Hahella sp. HNIBRBA332: one gene and its partners. The protein of the gene in region 1 interacts with the protein of each later gene in a pairwise test. Links are inferred from orthologs where the notes say so. Each region holds a gene or a part of one and is shown in the gene's direction. Other genes may lie near its edges.

What was found.
Region 2: the proteins of plsB (region 1) and ybgC interact in binary tests that used the Escherichia coli proteins (3 or more experiments, as listed by UniProt). The link is inferred for Hahella sp. HNIBRBA332 from one-to-one orthologs.
Region 3: the proteins of plsB (region 1) and acpP interact in binary tests that used the Escherichia coli proteins (3 or more experiments, as listed by UniProt). The link is inferred for Hahella sp. HNIBRBA332 from one-to-one orthologs.

What each region holds. Positions count from the first base shown.
Region 1 is NZ_CP132203.1:484,840-491,166, reverse strand. What follows is about bases 1,277-4,380. They hold plsB (glycerol-3-phosphate 1-O-acyltransferase PlsB), read left to right. Parts: upstream 1,277-1,641; coding sequence 1,642-4,119; downstream 4,120-4,380. Other genes in these bases: O5O45_RS02430 (response regulator), read left to right, coding at 4,340-4,380; O5O45_RS02440 (ABC transporter ATP-binding protein), read right to left, coding at 1,277-1,280. In the rest of the region: O5O45_RS02445 (ABC transporter permease), read right to left, coding at 1-363; more of O5O45_RS02440, read right to left, coding at 360-1,276; more of O5O45_RS02430, read left to right, coding at 4,381-5,011; O5O45_RS02425 (hybrid sensor histidine kinase/response regulator), read right to left, coding at 5,019-6,327. UniProt on the Escherichia coli protein: Catalyzes the transfer of an acyl group from acyl-ACP to glycerol-3-phosphate (G3P) to form lysophosphatidic acid (LPA). This enzyme can utilize either acyl-CoA or acyl-ACP as the fatty acyl donor.
Region 2 is NZ_CP132203.1:652,975-657,835, forward strand. Bases 1,962-4,744 are described here. They hold ybgC (tol-pal system-associated acyl-CoA thioesterase), read left to right. Parts: upstream 1,962-3,034; coding sequence 3,035-3,454; downstream 3,455-4,744. Other genes in these bases: ruvB (Holliday junction branch migration DNA helicase RuvB), read left to right, coding at 1,989-2,993; tolQ (protein TolQ), read left to right, coding at 3,522-4,205; tolR (protein TolR), read left to right, coding at 4,221-4,643; tolA (cell envelope integrity protein TolA), read left to right, coding at 4,671-4,744. Outside these bases: O5O45_RS03135 (YebC/PmpR family DNA-binding transcriptional regulator), read left to right, coding at 1-542; crossover junction endodeoxyribonuclease RuvC, read left to right, coding at 688-1,206; Holliday junction branch migration protein RuvA, read left to right, coding at 1,320-1,934; more of tolA, read left to right, coding at 4,745-4,861.
Region 3 is NZ_CP132203.1:1,065,805-1,070,751, forward strand. The notes cover bases 1,962-4,830. They hold acpP (acyl carrier protein), read left to right. Parts: upstream 1,962-3,213; coding sequence 3,214-3,447; downstream 3,448-4,830. Other genes in these bases: fabD (ACP S-malonyltransferase), read left to right, coding at 1,962-2,355; fabG (3-oxoacyl-ACP reductase FabG), read left to right, coding at 2,369-3,100; pabC (aminodeoxychorismate lyase), read left to right, coding at 3,546-4,370; mltG (endolytic transglycosylase MltG), read left to right, coding at 4,321-4,830. Outside these bases: O5O45_RS04980 (YceD family protein), read left to right, coding at 1-116; rpmF (50S ribosomal protein L32), read left to right, coding at 164-343; phosphate acyltransferase PlsX, read left to right, coding at 355-1,362; more of fabD, read left to right, coding at 1,435-1,961; more of mltG, read left to right, coding at 4,831-4,947. UniProt on the Escherichia coli protein: Carrier of the growing fatty acid chain in fatty acid biosynthesis.

The sequences.
Region 1 (6,327 bases):
GACGGTAAACCAGAACGGAGTGGTCAGCGCCAGCGCGCCAGCCAGATATACCCAGGCCGCCATGAATTTACCCAGCACCCACACGAAGGGCTGTACTGGCAAGGTCAACAGCAACTCAATCGTACCCGTGCTGCGCTCCTCCGCCCATAAGCGCATGGTCAAAGCCGGCACCAGCACCACGAACAGCCAGGGGATGTAGTTGAAAAACGCTTCCAGATCCGCCTGGCCGCGTTCAAAAAAGTGTCCCAGATAAAAGGTGAATATGCCGCTCAGCACCAGAAATATGACCGTAAACAGGTACGCCAACGAGGTCGAGACGTAACTCAGCAGCTCACGTTTGAAAACAATGCCTACGCCGTTCATGCCGCCTCCATGGTCAAGCGACGGAATACGTCATCCAGTCTGCCGCGTTCAACGTGAAGCTCCTCCACATCCCAGTTGCGGGCGTGGATAAGTTGATTCACAGCATGCAACGGCGCTTTATCCGGGGCCGCGAATAGAAGGTAGCTCGCATCGTCCACCTGCTCCACTTCACCCACTTCCGGCAACGCCTCCAGCGATGGCAGCGCCTCATAGGCCTGGGAGAATCGCAGGAATATCGCCTTGTGAAAACGGGACTGCATGGCCAGTTCCGCAGGCGTGCTGTTGGCGACGATACGGCCCTTGGAAATGATCACCACGCGAGAGCACAGCGCATCGACCTCTTCCAATATGTGCGTGGAGATCACCACGATCTTGTCTTTGGACAGATTCTGAATCAGTTTGCGTACTTCGTGCTTCTGGTTAGGGTCCAGTCCGTCCGTGGGTTCATCCAGGATCAGTACTTGCGGGTCATGAATCAGCGCCTGCGCCAGTCCGACGCGACGCTTGAAACCTTTAGACAGTGTTTCAATCGGTTGTTGCATGACATGCTGAAGGGAAACCTGGGCGACCACCTGCTCCATGCGCTGCTTCAGTTGCGCGCCACGCAATCCGCGCACCCGTCCGACGAAGCTCAGAAAGGCCGCCACTGCCATCTCGCCGTACAAAGGCGCGCCTTCCGGCAGATAGCCCATGATCCGTTGCGCCTGTTGCGGCGCTTGCGCCACATCAACGCCCATGACGCTGACGGAGCCGCCGCTGGGTTGCACATAACCGGTGATCATACGCATAGTGGTGGTTTTACCGGCGCCATTAGGTCCTAAAAAGCCTAACACTTCGCCAGGAGCAATATCGAAAGAAATGCCGGATACGGCCTGAATATCGCCGTATTTCTTTTCCAGATTCTGAATTTTTATCATTGAAGGGTCTCGCGTTCGCTATATAAAGGAACGAGCGCCAAAGAGGCGGCGCATAAGTTGTTTAAAACACACCTTGCAACATTCCATTCCCCGATAATCCAGTCCTCACAACAGATTGAAGTTAAATGAAATGTTTGAAAGTTAAGCCGCAACAGGAGGACGCAAAGAAAAAGAAGAATAAGGAGTCACATCCCGCTTTGCAAGAATCCCATTTCGCTTCTACATTACATTGCAGAAAGTTTGCGCAAACCCAATCCTCGCGGAATATAGCCGCTGAAAATCAAGCATTTCCGAGCTTTGCCTGTCTATGGCGGAGCCGTTAAACTAGCGGGCACTTCGCCAGGGCTAAACGGTATTTTACATGCTCGGAATCACTTCTTTTTTCTTTAACCTGCTCCGCAAAATTTTATTTTTATGGGTCAGGACAGATGTTATCGGCAACGACGCCAAGCAATTGGGACTGGACCCGGAAAAGCCCGTCGTCTACGTTCTACAGCACAGTTCGCTCAGCAGTCGACTGGTGCTGGAGCAGGAGTGCCGCCTCGCCGGCCTCCCCTCCTCCCAGGCGCCGCTGACATTGCGGGACGCCGTCCTGTCGCGCAGCCACTTCTTTTTGTATGAGAAGCGCGGGCAGGTGTTTCGCCGCCGCCATACGCCGACCATCACGGAACGGCTGAAGCAATTGGTCAGCGCCGCGCAAAAGGATCCCGGACTGGACGTGCAGATCGTGCCGGTCTCCCTGTTCTGGGGCCGGACGCCGGAGAAAGAGCGCTCCCTGTTCAAACTGATGCTGGCGGACACTTGGTCCATCGCCGGCCGCTTGCGCCAGTTCCTGACCATCATGATTCACGGGCGCAATACCTTTATTCAGTTCAGCAAACCGATTTCCCTGCGCTATATCGTCGACGACACCCAGGACCCGCAACGCGCCAACCGCAAACTGGCGCGCCTGCTGCGCGTACACTTCCGCCGCATGCGGCAGGCGGTGGTCGGTCCTGACCTGTCTCACCGTCGCACCCTGGTGTCCACACTGATTCGCAGCCCCTCCGTCAAGGACGCGATCCGGGAAACCGCCAAGAAAGAAAACATCAGCCCTCAAAAGGCCAAAGAGCGGGCGCGGAAATATGCGGACGAAATCGCCTCTAACGTTTCCATCGCCGCGGTGCGCTTTCTCGACATCATTCTGACCTGGGTCTGGAACAAGATTTATAACGGGGTCAACATCAACAACATTGACGCTGTGAAAGAAGCAGCCAAGTCCAGCGCGGTAGTCTATGTCCCTTGCCATCGCAGCCACATCGACTACTTATTGCTCTCCTACGTGCTGTATCGCAATGGATTGATGGTGCCCCATATCGCCGCCGGCATTAACCTGAATATGCCGGTAGTGGGCCCGATACTGCGTCGGGGCGGCGCCTTCTTCATGCGGCGCAGCTTCAAGAACAACAAGCTGTACACCGCCGTGTTCAATGAATACATGCACTCCATGTTCACCCGCGGCCATCCGGTGGAGTATTTCGTAGAAGGCGGGCGCAGCCGCACCGGGCGCACTTTGCAGCCGAAAGCGGGCATGTTGATGATGACCGTGCGCAGCTATCTGCGTAACTACAAAAAGCCGATCACCTTCGTGCCGGTGTATATCGGGTACGAAAAAATCCTGGAAGCGCGCTCTTATCTTGGCGAGCTGCGCGGCAAGAAGAAAAAAGACGAAAACATCTTCGCCCTGTTCAAATCCCTGCGTAATCTGCGCAACTCCTTTGGGCGCGTCAGCGTCAACTTCGGCGAGCCCTTCGCGTTATCCGACGTGCTCGACAAAGTACAGCCGCATTGGCGCGATCAGGCCTACGATCAGGAAGTGCGTCCCAAATGGATGCCGCACATGATCGACGAACTGGCGGAAATGGTGGCCACCCGCATCAATAACGCAGCGGCGCTTAACCCTATCAATATCGTCGCCACCCTGCTGCTGGCCACACCCAAGCAGGCGATGGATCAAAAAATGCTCGCGGATCATTGCGACGCAGTGGTCTCACTGCTGCGGATGCACCCCTACAGTAACGAAATGAGTTTCCCTGAAGGCTGCGGCGCGGACTGGGTCAAATACACCGAAAGCATGGGACTGGCGTTACGTCAGCATCAAAAGCTGGGCGACATCATCAGCCTGGAAGGCTCCAGCGCCATTTTGCTGACCTACTATCGCAACAATATTCTGCACTTCCTGGCGCTGCCCGCGCTGGTCGCCAGTTTGTTCCAGAATAACAGCACCATGGACCGCGCCAAACTGGTGTGGCTGGTAAGCTCGATCTACCCCTACATCAAGTCGGAGCTGTTCCTGCGCTGGCACAAAGACGACGTGGACCCGGAAATCGAGCGCTGGCTCGAGACACTGTGTGAAAGCAATCTGCTGCTGAAAGATAAAGACAATCTGTATCGCCCCATGGCCGGCTCCCGCGAATTCGTTCTGCTCAACGCCCTGGCGAAGACCATCATCCCGACGCTGGAGCGCTACTACATTGCCATCGCCATTCTGCGCCGTCACGGTAAAGGCGCGATCACCGCCAATGCGCTGGAGGAGCAGAGCACGTCCATGGCGGAGCGCATGTCCATCCTGTATGGCCTCAACGCGCCGGAGTTCTTCGATAAAGCCTTGTTCCGCAACTTCATTAACAATCTGAAGAGCAACGAGATCATTCAGGTGGATGAGGAAGGCCATATCGTTTACGACGAAGACCTCGACAATATCGCGGAAGACGCGCGCCTGGTGCTGAATGCGGAGCTGCGTCAGAGCATTCTGCAAGTCGCCATCGAAACACAACCTACGCAGGCCCCCACCGCCTGACGACATCTTGCTATCCCAGGACGCGTCTGACTGCGTCCTGGGATTCCCCATTTTCCCCATATTGAGCGCCTCACAAGTAGACGCGCTCAATTGCAATCCTTCAACATCCCATTCTGTTCCCAAAAACTAGCAATCGTTCACTGTTCAGTGTTTCTATCGGCGTATAATTTTTGGTTTATAACAAAAAGAAACGGCGCCAAACGGCGCAGGGAGAGTCAACGTGAGCATAAGCGCCTCTTCAGCGGTATTTGTACCGAATCATTTACGGGTCCTGGTGATTGACGATCACCAGCTCGTTATCGACGGCCTGCGCGTCGCCCTCACCGCCCAACAGGTTCCCATCGATCTGGTGAACGCTTTTAACTGTCAGGCGGCGCAGACCTTGCTGGATACTGACCAAAATTTTGACCTGATATTACTGGATCTTTCCTTGCCCGACGGACGCGGATTCAAGTTTCTGCGCTACCTGACCTGCAAGCGCATATATATCCCCGTGGCCATTCTGTCCGCCTCTGAAGATATCGAAGATGTGGAACTGTCCTTGCGCAGTGGAGCCATCGGGTTCATCAGCAAGTCCTCCAGCGCCATGGAGATCAATCTGGCGATCCGTCAGATCCTTAATGGCAAACAGTACGTCCCCGACTTCTACACGCACCGAAATCAGGCGCCGGTTCAGGATAGCCAGCTACGGCTGGATTCCATCACTCCCCGGCAAATGGAAGTGCTGCAACTGTTGGCCAAGGGTTTGCCGAACAAAAGAATCTGCTCGGAGCTGAGTTTGACGGAAGACACGGTGAAGTCACACTTGAAAGCGTTGTTCATGCACCTGAATGTACACAACCGTACGGAATGCGTCAGCGTGGCGACGCGGCTGCATCTGGTGGACGCCTGAGCGGTGCTTATTCAGCGGCGTTCTCAACCACCGCGCGGGCGGACTCTCGGCTAAGTATCAGGTATAAACGCGCCGGAGTGACGGGTTTGGCGACGAATATGATGCTGGGATAGCGTCCGGCCTCCACCTGCAGCATTTCCACATCGGCGGAAATAATCACCGCAGGAATGTCGCGCCCGCTTTGGCGTCGCAATGACAGCACCACATCCAGTCCGGAAATAGCGCCGCCCAGTCGATAATCCGACAGAATCATATCCGGCGTCTCGTCATGTAGTCTTCCCATCGCTGTTTTGGCGTCGGCGAACGCCGCCACTTGCACGCCCCAGGCGTCCAATAGCTGCCGCATGGCTTCCCGACTGGGTTGATCGTCTTCCACAAGCCACACAGACATACCGCCAAGGGTACGGGTTTCCGGATAGGCTTCCGGTTGCGGCGCCACCAGATTGGCGCGTCCGCACGCAATCGTGAAACTGAAATCCGCACCGGCGCCAGGGGAAGACTTCACTGTCAACGCGCCGCCCAACAGTCCCGCCAGCTGCCGCACGATCGCCAGCCCCAAGCCGATGCCTGAGCGTGGCCTGCCTTCATCATCGCCCCCCTGCTGAAACTCTTTAAATATGCGCTTGATATCTCTTGAGGGAATCCCGATCCCATCGTCAATCACATGAATTTCCAGCACATTATTGAGCCGGCGACAGTTCACCTGGATCGCTTGCGCATCGGCGTGTTGTAGCGCGTTGGTGATCAAATTGCGCAACATACGCTCCAGTAGAATAGGATCGGAGTATGCGACCAGCTCTTCATCGCATTCCGTGTCGATACGCTCTGGACGCGTCGATGGGATGTCTACAGCGTCAAACTCCATCGCCACCCGGCGCACCAACTCATGCAGATAGAAGTGACGAGGATTGGGTTTGACTACCCCCATATTGAGCTGCGACATATCCAGCAGCGACTTGAACAGGTCGCTCAACTGGCTGAGAGAGCGGCGCAATTTACCGACAATAATCCCCTCTTCCGAATTGCGGTCCATCTTTGCGGACAGACTTTCCGCCAACATGCTCATGGCGTTCAGAGGTTGGCGTAAGTCGTGACTGGCCGCCGCCAGAAAGCGCGTCTTGGAGCGATTAGCGCGCTCCGCCCCGCGCTGAGCAATTTTGACCAATTGCAGATTCAGAAACAGCGTCCGCTGGGCATGCTCCTGAATATACGATCCCACCGCCCCAATCAGGTTGGCGCCGAACAGAAAAAACGCGTTAAACCTTAGCGTCGTAGCGTCCATGCCGACATCCAGCTCCACCAGCAGATAAGCGCCA
Region 2 (4,861 bases), 170 kb from region 1 along the record:
TTCAGCGTGGCGCCGGCGGCGGCGATGACTCCAACTTTGACGAGCTGACTTACGAAGGCTACGGCCCTGGCGGCGTTGCTGTGTATGTTGAGGTCATGACTGATAACCGTAATCGCACCGTGGCGGAAGTGCGTCATGCATTCAGCAAGCATGGCGGCAATCTGGGCACTGACGGTTCCGTTGCATATTTGTTCAGCAAGACGGGCGTGATTTTATTTGCGCCGGACGTCGATGAAGATGCTGTGATGGAAGCCGCCTTGGAAGCAGGCGCTCAGGATGTCATCTCTAACGATGACGGTTCTGTGGAAGTGCAAACCGCCGCTGAAGATTTTATGGCGGTAAAAGACGCGCTGATGGCGGCGGGTCTGACGCCGGAGTCGGCGGACGTCTCCATGGTGCCGGCGACTATGGCTCCTTTGGATGTGGAAAACGGCGAAAAGGTCATGAAGTTGATCGAAATGCTGGAAGATCTGGATGATGTGCAGAATGTCTACAGTAATGCGGACATTCCTGATGAAGTGTTGGAGAGCATGGGCGGTTAATTCGCAACATGCTTTACATGAGCTTCTCTTGAAAGGCGGCGTTAGCCGCCTTTTTTGTTGGCGCTGGCGCAGATATTGTAAGCTTGCGTCATCCGGGTGGCTCATATAGAAATGAAACGATTCTAACGGGCTAAGTGGCCAATTTATGTTGAAAGTGTTAGGTATAGATCCCGGCTCGCGATTCACGGGTTACGGTGTGGTGGAATGGGGAGGCGGCAAGCCTCGCTATGTCGCCAGCGGTTGTATTCGCGTCACCGGGGAGACATTGGCTGAGCGCCTGCGTTGTATTTATCTGGGAGTAACTCAGGTCGTCAGCATGTATGCGCCTCACGAGGCGGCGATTGAGCAGGTTTTTATGGCTCGTAACGCGGATTCCGCTCTGAAGCTGGGGCAGGCGCGAGGTGTGGCGATTCTGGCCATGGCGGAGCAGGGTCTGCAGGTGGCGGAATACTCCGCCAAAAAGGTAAAGCAATCTGTCGTAGGCAAAGGGAATGCGGAAAAGTGGCAGGTGCAGCATATGATGCAGGCGATGTTGGATTTGCAGGCCAAGCCGCAGGCGGACGCGGCGGACGCATTGGCGATCGCTGTCTGTCATCTGCATACCCAGCAAAGTTTGATGCGTATTGGTTCGGTATCAAGTAGTCGTCGCGGTCGGATGCGGTAGGCGTCTTTCTCTGTGTGTTGGTTAATTGTTGGCCGCTTATATTTGCATGTTAGGAGTATGGCGCCACTGCGCTCCTGAAATTATTGGTTGATACATAAAAGAAGAGGTTTCCCTTGATCGGAAGACTGATCGGTAAGTTGGCGGAAAATCATCCGCCTTTCGTGCTGTTAGATGTGAATGGCGTAGGTTACGAGGTGGAGGTGCCTTTGTCTGCGTTGGGGTATTTACCTAAGTTGGGTGAATCCTGCTCTTTATTCACGCATTTCGTCGTGCGTGAAGACGCGCAACTGTTATACGGATTTATCCGTCGCGAAGATCGTGAACTGTTTCGTTTGCTGCTGAAGGTCAATGGCGTGGGGCCAAAAATGGCTGTGGCGATATTGTCTCACATGTCTCCGAATGAGTTTGTCGAATGCGTTCGCGGCGATAATCTGACTCGCCTGACCAAGATGCCTGGCGTAGGTAAAAAGACCGCTGAAAGGCTGCTGATTGAAATGCGCGATAGGATCAAAGATTGGGGAGCGGGAGATCGTGAAACGGCGATGCCGGAGCTCCTGAGTCAATCTGTTGCCGGGCCTTCTCATCTGGAGGAAGCGGAGGCTGCTCTGTTGGCTTTGGGGTATAAACCGCAGGAAGCCAGTCGCGCGATTAACGCGGTCTATAAGGATGGCATGGGGCGGGATGAGCTGATCCGTCTGGCCCTGAAGGGGATGGTAAAAACCAAGTAGCCAAGCTATGATGCCCCCAACGTTTGACGCCAATAAAGACCTCAAAAATACCTCATGATCGAAGCAGATCGCATAATCTCGCCAAACGCCACTCTGCAGGAAGATTCCCAAGATCGAGCCATACGCCCTAAAAGGTTGGAAGACTATGTCGGCCAGCCTCAGGTGCGTGAGCAAATGGAGATCTTCATCAATGCTGCGCGTGGACGTCAGGAAGCATTAGACCATACCTTGATATTCGGTCCCCCCGGACTGGGTAAAACCACATTAGCGAATATCATCGCCAACGAGATGGACGTCTCCATCAAAACCACTTCTGGTCCTGTTCTGGAAAAAGCCGGCGATCTTGCTGCGCTGCTGACGAACCTGGAGCCAAAGGACGTGCTGTTCATCGATGAAATCCATCGACTCAGCGCGGCGGTTGAAGAGGTGTTATACCCGGCGATGGAAGACTATCAGTTGGACATCATGATCGGGGAGGGGCCAGCGGCGCGCTCCATCAAGCTTGATCTGCCTCCGTTTACCCTGGTGGGCGCCACCACCCGGGCGGGACTGCTGACGTCGCCGTTGCGGGACCGCTTTGGAATCGTTCAGCGTTTGGAGTTCTACTCGGTTGAGGACTTGCGGCATATCGTTGCGCGCTCGGCCAGCCTGCTTGGCGTTTCTATTGATGACGGCGGCGCGCATGAAATCGCCAGGCGCTCAAGAGGAACGCCCCGTATCGCCAACCGCTTACTGCGGCGAGTGCGTGATTACGCGGAAGTGAAAGCGGACGGCGCTATTACCAATGATGTGGCGGACAAGGCTCTCAACATGCTGAACGTGGATTTGCACGGCTTTGATCATATGGATCGCCGCCTGTTGCTGGCCGTCATGGAGAAATTTGATGGCGGCCCGGTGGGGGTGGAGAGCCTCGCTGCGGCCATCGGTGAAGAAAAGGGCACGATTGAGGATGTGGTCGAGCCGTATCTGATTCAGCAGGGTTTCCTAATGCGCACGCCGCGCGGCAGAGTGGCGACGCAGGCGGCGTACAATCACTTCGGATTGACCATGCCGGAGTAGAGATGACAAGGCTTTTGGCCAAATTTTATTAAGGGAATTTAATGACTTCCAGCTCGTTTGTGTGGCCCGTTCGAGTATATATTGAAGACACTGACGCTGGCGGTATCGTTTTTTACGCCAATTATCTGCGTTTTATGGAAAGAGCTCGCACCGAGTTCATCCGGTCTCTTGGGTTCCCCAGACTGGAGACGGTGGATCTTGACGCTCAGTTCGTCGTGCATAGTTTAGCCTTGCAATATCACAGCCCGGCGCGACTTGATGACGAAGTGGCGGTAAGCGCCAATATTGTCAAACTGGGTCGCACCTACATGGAATTTGAGCAGAACATCACTCGAGGCGATGAGGCGGAATTACTGGTCTCGGGTAGAGTCAAAGTCGCCTGCATCGACAAAGTCAGCTTTAAGCCCAGGCCGATCCCAGGAGATTTGGCCTTGGCGCTGCAAAAAGGTATAAACGTTTAGTTTTTGCGGCTCCGCCATGAAAGGCGGCGGCCCGCCTACGATAAAAACAGCAATAGGAGTCCTATAAGTGGAGGATAAACTTTCAATTTGGGCGCTGATTAGCAACGCCAGTTTTTTGGTGCAGATTGTCATGCTGATCCTGCTCGCCGCCTCGATTGTCTCCTGGATGGTTATCTTTCAGCGCGCCAGAATCTTCGGTATGGCTCGTAAGGCGACCACCAAATTTGAGGAGCGTTTCTGGTCGGGCATGGACCTTAATCAGCTCTACCGCGAATCCAGCGCTGCGCCGAACCCTAACAGCGGCATGGAGCAAATTTTCCGTTCCGGTTTCAAAGAGTTCTCTCGTTTGCGTCAGCAAGCCGGCGTTGACCCTGACGCGGTGATGGAAGGTACGCAGCGTTCAATGCGCGTCGCCCTGTCCAGAGAAATGGATCGATTGGAGGCTCACTTGCCGTTTCTTGCTACAGTCGGCTCCACCAGTCCTTATATCGGGTTGTTCGGCACGGTATGGGGGATCATGAACTCTTTCCGAGGGCTTGCGCAAATTCAGCAAGCCACGATCTCTACAGTGGCGCCGGGTATTTCCGAGGCGTTGATCGCGACAGCCATGGGGCTTTTCGCTGCAATACCAGCAGTAATCGCTTACAACCGTTATTCGGCCAGAAGCGAAAGTCTCGCCAATTCCTTTCAGACTTTTGCGGAAGAGTTTTCCAGCATCCTGCATCGCAGAGTTCACGCAAAGTCCTCTTAAAAGGAGAACCAATCCTTGGATTTTACTCGCGTAAAGAAAAAGCAGATGGCGGAAATCAACGTCGTTCCCTATATCGACGTCATGTTGGTGTTGCTGGTCATTTTTATGATTACGGCGCCCATGTTGATGCAGGGAGTGAATGTGGATTTGCCGCAAACGGAGTCAGAGGCGTTACAGGTCTCTCCCGATACGCCTCCTTTAGTGGTGTCGGTGGATGCGTTTGGCGCTTATTTTGTGGAAATCGGCGACGATCGTTCCAAGCCCATGCCGCTGGATGATGTGGTGAAACGGGTAAGCCTGGTGCGGGAGACCAATAAGTCAGTCATGGTCCTGGTGCGAGGCGACCGTAACGTTCCGTACGGAACGATAGTGGGGCTGATGGCGGCGTTGAAGGACGCCGGCGTGGCGAACGTTGGGCTGATTACAGAGAAGCCTTAAGCTGTTATGGGTGAAAGATAAGCTGTGATGGATAGCCCCGGTAATCAACCAAAAAGCGGATACATCGGTCCGGCGCTGTTTTCCGTCATATTGCATCTGGGTATTGCGGGTCTGGCCTTTCTGGGCTGGTCTGCGCATACGCCGCCGACTCCCGTTATTCCACATATGCGGGCGATGGTGATTGACGCCGACGCGTTGAAGCAAATGACCAAGCCTGA
Region 3 (4,947 bases), 580 kb from region 1 along the record:
TCGCATATCATGAAGATGAGCACTGTAGCGGCGAGTTAAATGAAATTAAGGGGCAGGCGTCCGAGACAAAGGCTGATAATCCTTTCTCGGTGCTGGGCGACCTGTTAAAAAAGTAGACCTGTTTTATTAGTTTTAGCGAAAGAGCTAGCTCAGGAGAATTGCAATGGCTGTTCAACAGAATCGTAAATCCCGTTCACGTCGCGGCATGCGTCGTTCACATGATGCATTGTCTTCAGCGGCGTTGTCCATCGACCCGACTACTGGCGAAAAGCATCGTCGTCACCACGTTACTCCAGATGGATTCTATCGTGGCAAGAAAGTGGTTGAGGTTTCTCAGGACTAAGAAGCCCTGTCTTGGAACGCAATATAACAGTTGCGGTCGATACGATGAGTGGGGACTTCGGTCCCTCCATCGTGATTCCTGCTGCATTAAAATGCATCAAAAATAATCCCTTCGTAAGTTTGATTTTGGTTGGCGATGAAGCTGAGCTGAGAAGCCTGCTTCGCAATCAGCCTAGCTCTCCCCGTATCTCAATTGTTCATGCTCCTGATGTTGTCCGAATGGATGATCGTCCCAGTCATGCGCTCAGGAAAAAGCAGCAGTCCTCTATGGCTGTGGCGTTATCACTGGTGCGGCAAAAGGCTGCTCATGCTTGTGTGAGTGCGGGTAATACTGGCGCCTTGATGTTGTTGGCCAGATCAATTCTGAAAACGCACCCTGGGGTGGATCGTCCCGCCATTGTGAAGCGCATCCCGTCGCCTAAAAATCGCTGTTATGTATTGGATTTGGGCGCCAACGTTGATTGTACGGCTGAGCATTTGTACCAGTTCGCCCTTATGGGGTCTGCTTTGGTTGAGGCGTTAGAGGGCAAGCCTGAGCCGAGGGTGGCGCTTCTGAATGTGGGGGAAGAGGAAATCAAGGGGAATGAGCAGGTGCGCTTGGCTTCGCGCATGCTGGCGGAGTGTGAGTCAGTTAACTACATTGGCTATGTAGAAGGTGGGGACATATTTAAAACCATTGCTGATGTGGTGGTGTGTGACGGCTTTGTCGGCAATGTCGCTCTGAAAGCTGGCGAAGGGGTGGTGGAGCTGATGATCGGTATGGTCAAGAGTGTGTTCAATCGTAACTGGTACAGTCGTTTGGTTGGATATGCGGCGTTGCCAATGTTGCGTAAGTTGCGCGACTTGGTGGATCCGTCCCGTCACAACGGTGCAAGTCTAATTGGGCTTCAGGCGACTGTGATTAAAAGTCATGGCAATGCGCGGGAGACGGGGTTCCTTAGTGCGCTGGAGCAGGCTATTTTTGAGGCGCAGAAAGGTGTGCCAGAGATGATAAACGCCCGCCTTGATGAGCTTATATGACGCTCTGATGCAAGTTGTAATACAACTTTGATCTAATTACTCCGTTTAACTGTATTTGAGTATTCTAAGCCGATGAACACTGCTATCTTATTTCCAGGGCAAGGGGCGCAAAGCATTGGGATGTTATCTGATCTCAATCAGGCGTTTCCATCAATTGCCGAAACATTTCAGGAGGCGTCCGACGCCTTGGGTTATGACCTCTGGTCTTTGACTCAAAACGGACCCGAAGATCAACTCAACAAAACTGAAATTACGCAACCTGCTATCCTGACCGCCAGTATAGCTCTATGGCGGCTATATCATCAGCAGAAAGCGAACCCCTCCATCTCTTTTATGGCGGGTCACAGTCTTGGTGAATATAGCGCTTTGGTCGCCGCTGGCGTCATCGGTCTGCAAGATGGCGTGAAGCTGGTTCAGTTGCGTGGCCAACTTATGCAGAAGTCTGTCGAAGGGCAGGCGACGGCGATGGCGGCGATTCTGGGGTTGGATGACCAAGCCGTGATTGACGGTTGTCGCGAAGTGGCTGTTGGAGAGTGCGTTGAGGCTGTGAATTTCAACTGCCCGGGACAAGTGGTTATAGCAGGAGTGGAGCCTGCTGTAGAAAGGGCTATTGTGGCGCTTAAGGAGAAGGGTGCGAAGCGCGCTTTGAAATTGGCTGTGAGCGTGCCGTCCCATTGCGCGTTGATGAAGCCTGCGGCGGAGAAGCTGGCGGAGCATATCGGCGCTATGTCGTTTAACAAGCCGTCTACTCCAATTGTCCAGAATGTGGGGGCGAGGTCTGTCGATGATCTTGCTGAACTCAAAGACAATCTGATCAAACAATTATTTTCTCCTGTGTTGTGGACGCAGAGCGTTCAATATATCAGCGAGAAGGGCGTGGACAGCTATGTAGAGTGCGGTCCAGGCAAAGTCTTGGCGGGTCTGGTTAAGAAGATTGATCGCGCCGCTTCCATTCAATCGCTATCAGACGCAGAAGTCTGGAACGCGTTATAGAAGGACTCCCATAATGGATAAAGTAGCCTTGGTGACTGGTGCTTCCAGAGGTATCGGCAGCGCCATTGCGGACTCGTTGGCGAAAGCGGGTTATATCACAATTGGTACGGCCACCTCTGAATCCGGTGCGGCGGCGATTACCGAGCGCCTGAGCGCTATCGGTAAGGGGGCGGGCAAAGTGCTGGACGTGGCTTCAGATGAATCCATTGCTCAGTGCCTCAAGTCAATTGAAGAAGAATTTGGCGCTCCGGCTGTGTTGATAAATAATGCAGGCATTACCCGGGATACCTTGATCATGCGCATGAAAGACGAAGATTGGGATCAAGTGGTTCAAACCAACTTGAGCTCGGTTTTTCGCATGAGCAAGCTGGTGGTGAAAAGCATGATGAAGGCGCGTTGGGGTCGAATTATTAACATTAGCTCTGTGGTCGCCTCAATGGGGAATGCGGGGCAAGTTAACTATGCCGCCGCCAAAGCGGGGATTGAAGGATTTACGCGCTCCCTTGCAAAAGAAATTGGCGCCAGAGGGATTACGGTTAATGCGATTGCGCCTGGTTTTATCGAGACAGATATGACCAGTGAATTGCCTGAAGCCCAGAAAGAGGCCTTGCTGAGCGCTATTCCTTTGCAGCGCCTTGGTAAGCCATCCGAAATTGCTGAAGTGGCTTCATTTTTGGTTTCTGACGCCGCCGGCTATATTACCGGTGAGACCATCCATGTAAACGGCGGCATGTATATGGGTTAAGTTTGCGCCGCCGCGCTATGCGGTGCGTGAACTTTAGCTTGATTAATTAAATAGGGTTCAACTAGACTAGCACGCGATTAAGTGCTTGGTTATGAAATAAGAGTGAGGAAATTATGAGTACTGTCGAAGAGCGCGTTAAGAAGATTGTTTGTGAGCAGTTGGGAGTTAAAGAGGGCGACGTTCAACTGACTTCCAAGTTCGTTGAAGATCTCGGTGCTGACTCTCTGGATACTGTGGAGCTGGTAATGGCGCTTGAAGAAGAATTCGAGACCGAAATCCCAGACGAAGAAGCAGAGAAGATCACAACTGTTCAAGACGCTATCGACTACATCTTGGCTAATCAATAAGAAGTAACCTTCTCAGACCAAGCCGAAGAACCGCTCGCAGGTAGACCTTGCGGGCGGTTTTTTGCTTTTAGGGTTTGTGATTTTTTTTGGGTTGATGCGTGTATCTGTTAAACGGCGAAAAAGCGGATCATATATCGATCACCGATCGGGGGTTGGCCTACGGGGACGGTCTCTTCGAGACTATTCTTGTGGTAAATGGTCAGCCTGTTTTATGGGATGAGCACTTGGCGCGTTTGCGGATGGGGTGTGAGCGATTGCGAATACCTTATGACGTAGATGGCGTTTCTTTGCTGGCGAGATTGGATGATCTGCTTGCAGAGAGTAAAGGTATGAGCTTCAAGTGTGTGTTGAAGATTGTATTGACCCGAGGAAGTGGCGGAAGAGGGTATGCGCTGCCCGAGAGGCAGTGTCCGGTGGAGATACTGGGCCTGTTTGCTGCGCCAGATGTCGTTTCGATTCAAGCGCATGGCGGCAGCGTACGGAGCCTAAAATCGCAGACTGTGGAATATGGCGCATACGCGGGGCTGAAGCATCTTAATCGCCTTGAGCAGGTGTTGGCGTCCATTGAGCTTGATGGGCAGGCGTTCGAAGGATTGATGTTTGATGCTTCCGGGCGTTTAGTTGAGGGAACTCGAACGAATATTTTTCTCTGGGATGAGGAGAAAATCTTTACGCCAACGCTGGCGAAATCGGGGGTGAAGGGTGTGCTGAGACAATATATCCTTAACAATGCTCCTGAGTGGGGTTTGCATATTGATGAGGCGAATATTACTCGGGCAGAATTGAGGGAAATCAAGGGGATGGCTTTAGTCAACAGCGTGATGGGGGTTATCCCAGTTAATCAATTAGATGGTAAATTACTGAATATCAACTGTGTCATCAAAGAACTCCAAGAAAAAGTCCACCAAAAAATCCCGTTTTAGCCTGAGAAAGTTCGTTCTCAAGACCCTTCTTGCTGTATTTCTTCTCTCATCAGCAGTTGTCGCCGGCGCATACTATTACGGGCGTTATTTGTTATCGCAGCCTTTGCCAGTCGCTGCCACCACCACGATTGAAGTCAAGCGTGGCGATTCTTTGCGGAAAGTCGCCGATCGGATGGCTGAGGAGGGGGTGCTGGAAAACGCGGAATGGTTTTATTGGTACGGCCGTCTGAGCAGAAAAGATAAGCAGCTGGTAGCTGGCGAGTATTTACTTGAGCCTGGTAAAAACTCCATTGAACTATTCGCTTTGCTGACTTCCGGGAATACTCTGAATTATGCGCTCACCATCATTGAAGGTTGGAATCTGAAGGATGTGCTGCGTGAGTTGGATAATCATCCGAAACTGGAAAAAACCATTGGTACACAAGATCCTGCGCAGCTCGCCAAATTGCTGGGCATGAACTATTCACATGCAGAAGGTCTTCTGTTTCCTGATACCTATTTTTATAAGAAGGGGACCCGCGACATAGATCTGCTGACTACGGCTCATCGTCGGATGGTCCGTATTTTGGAGGATGAA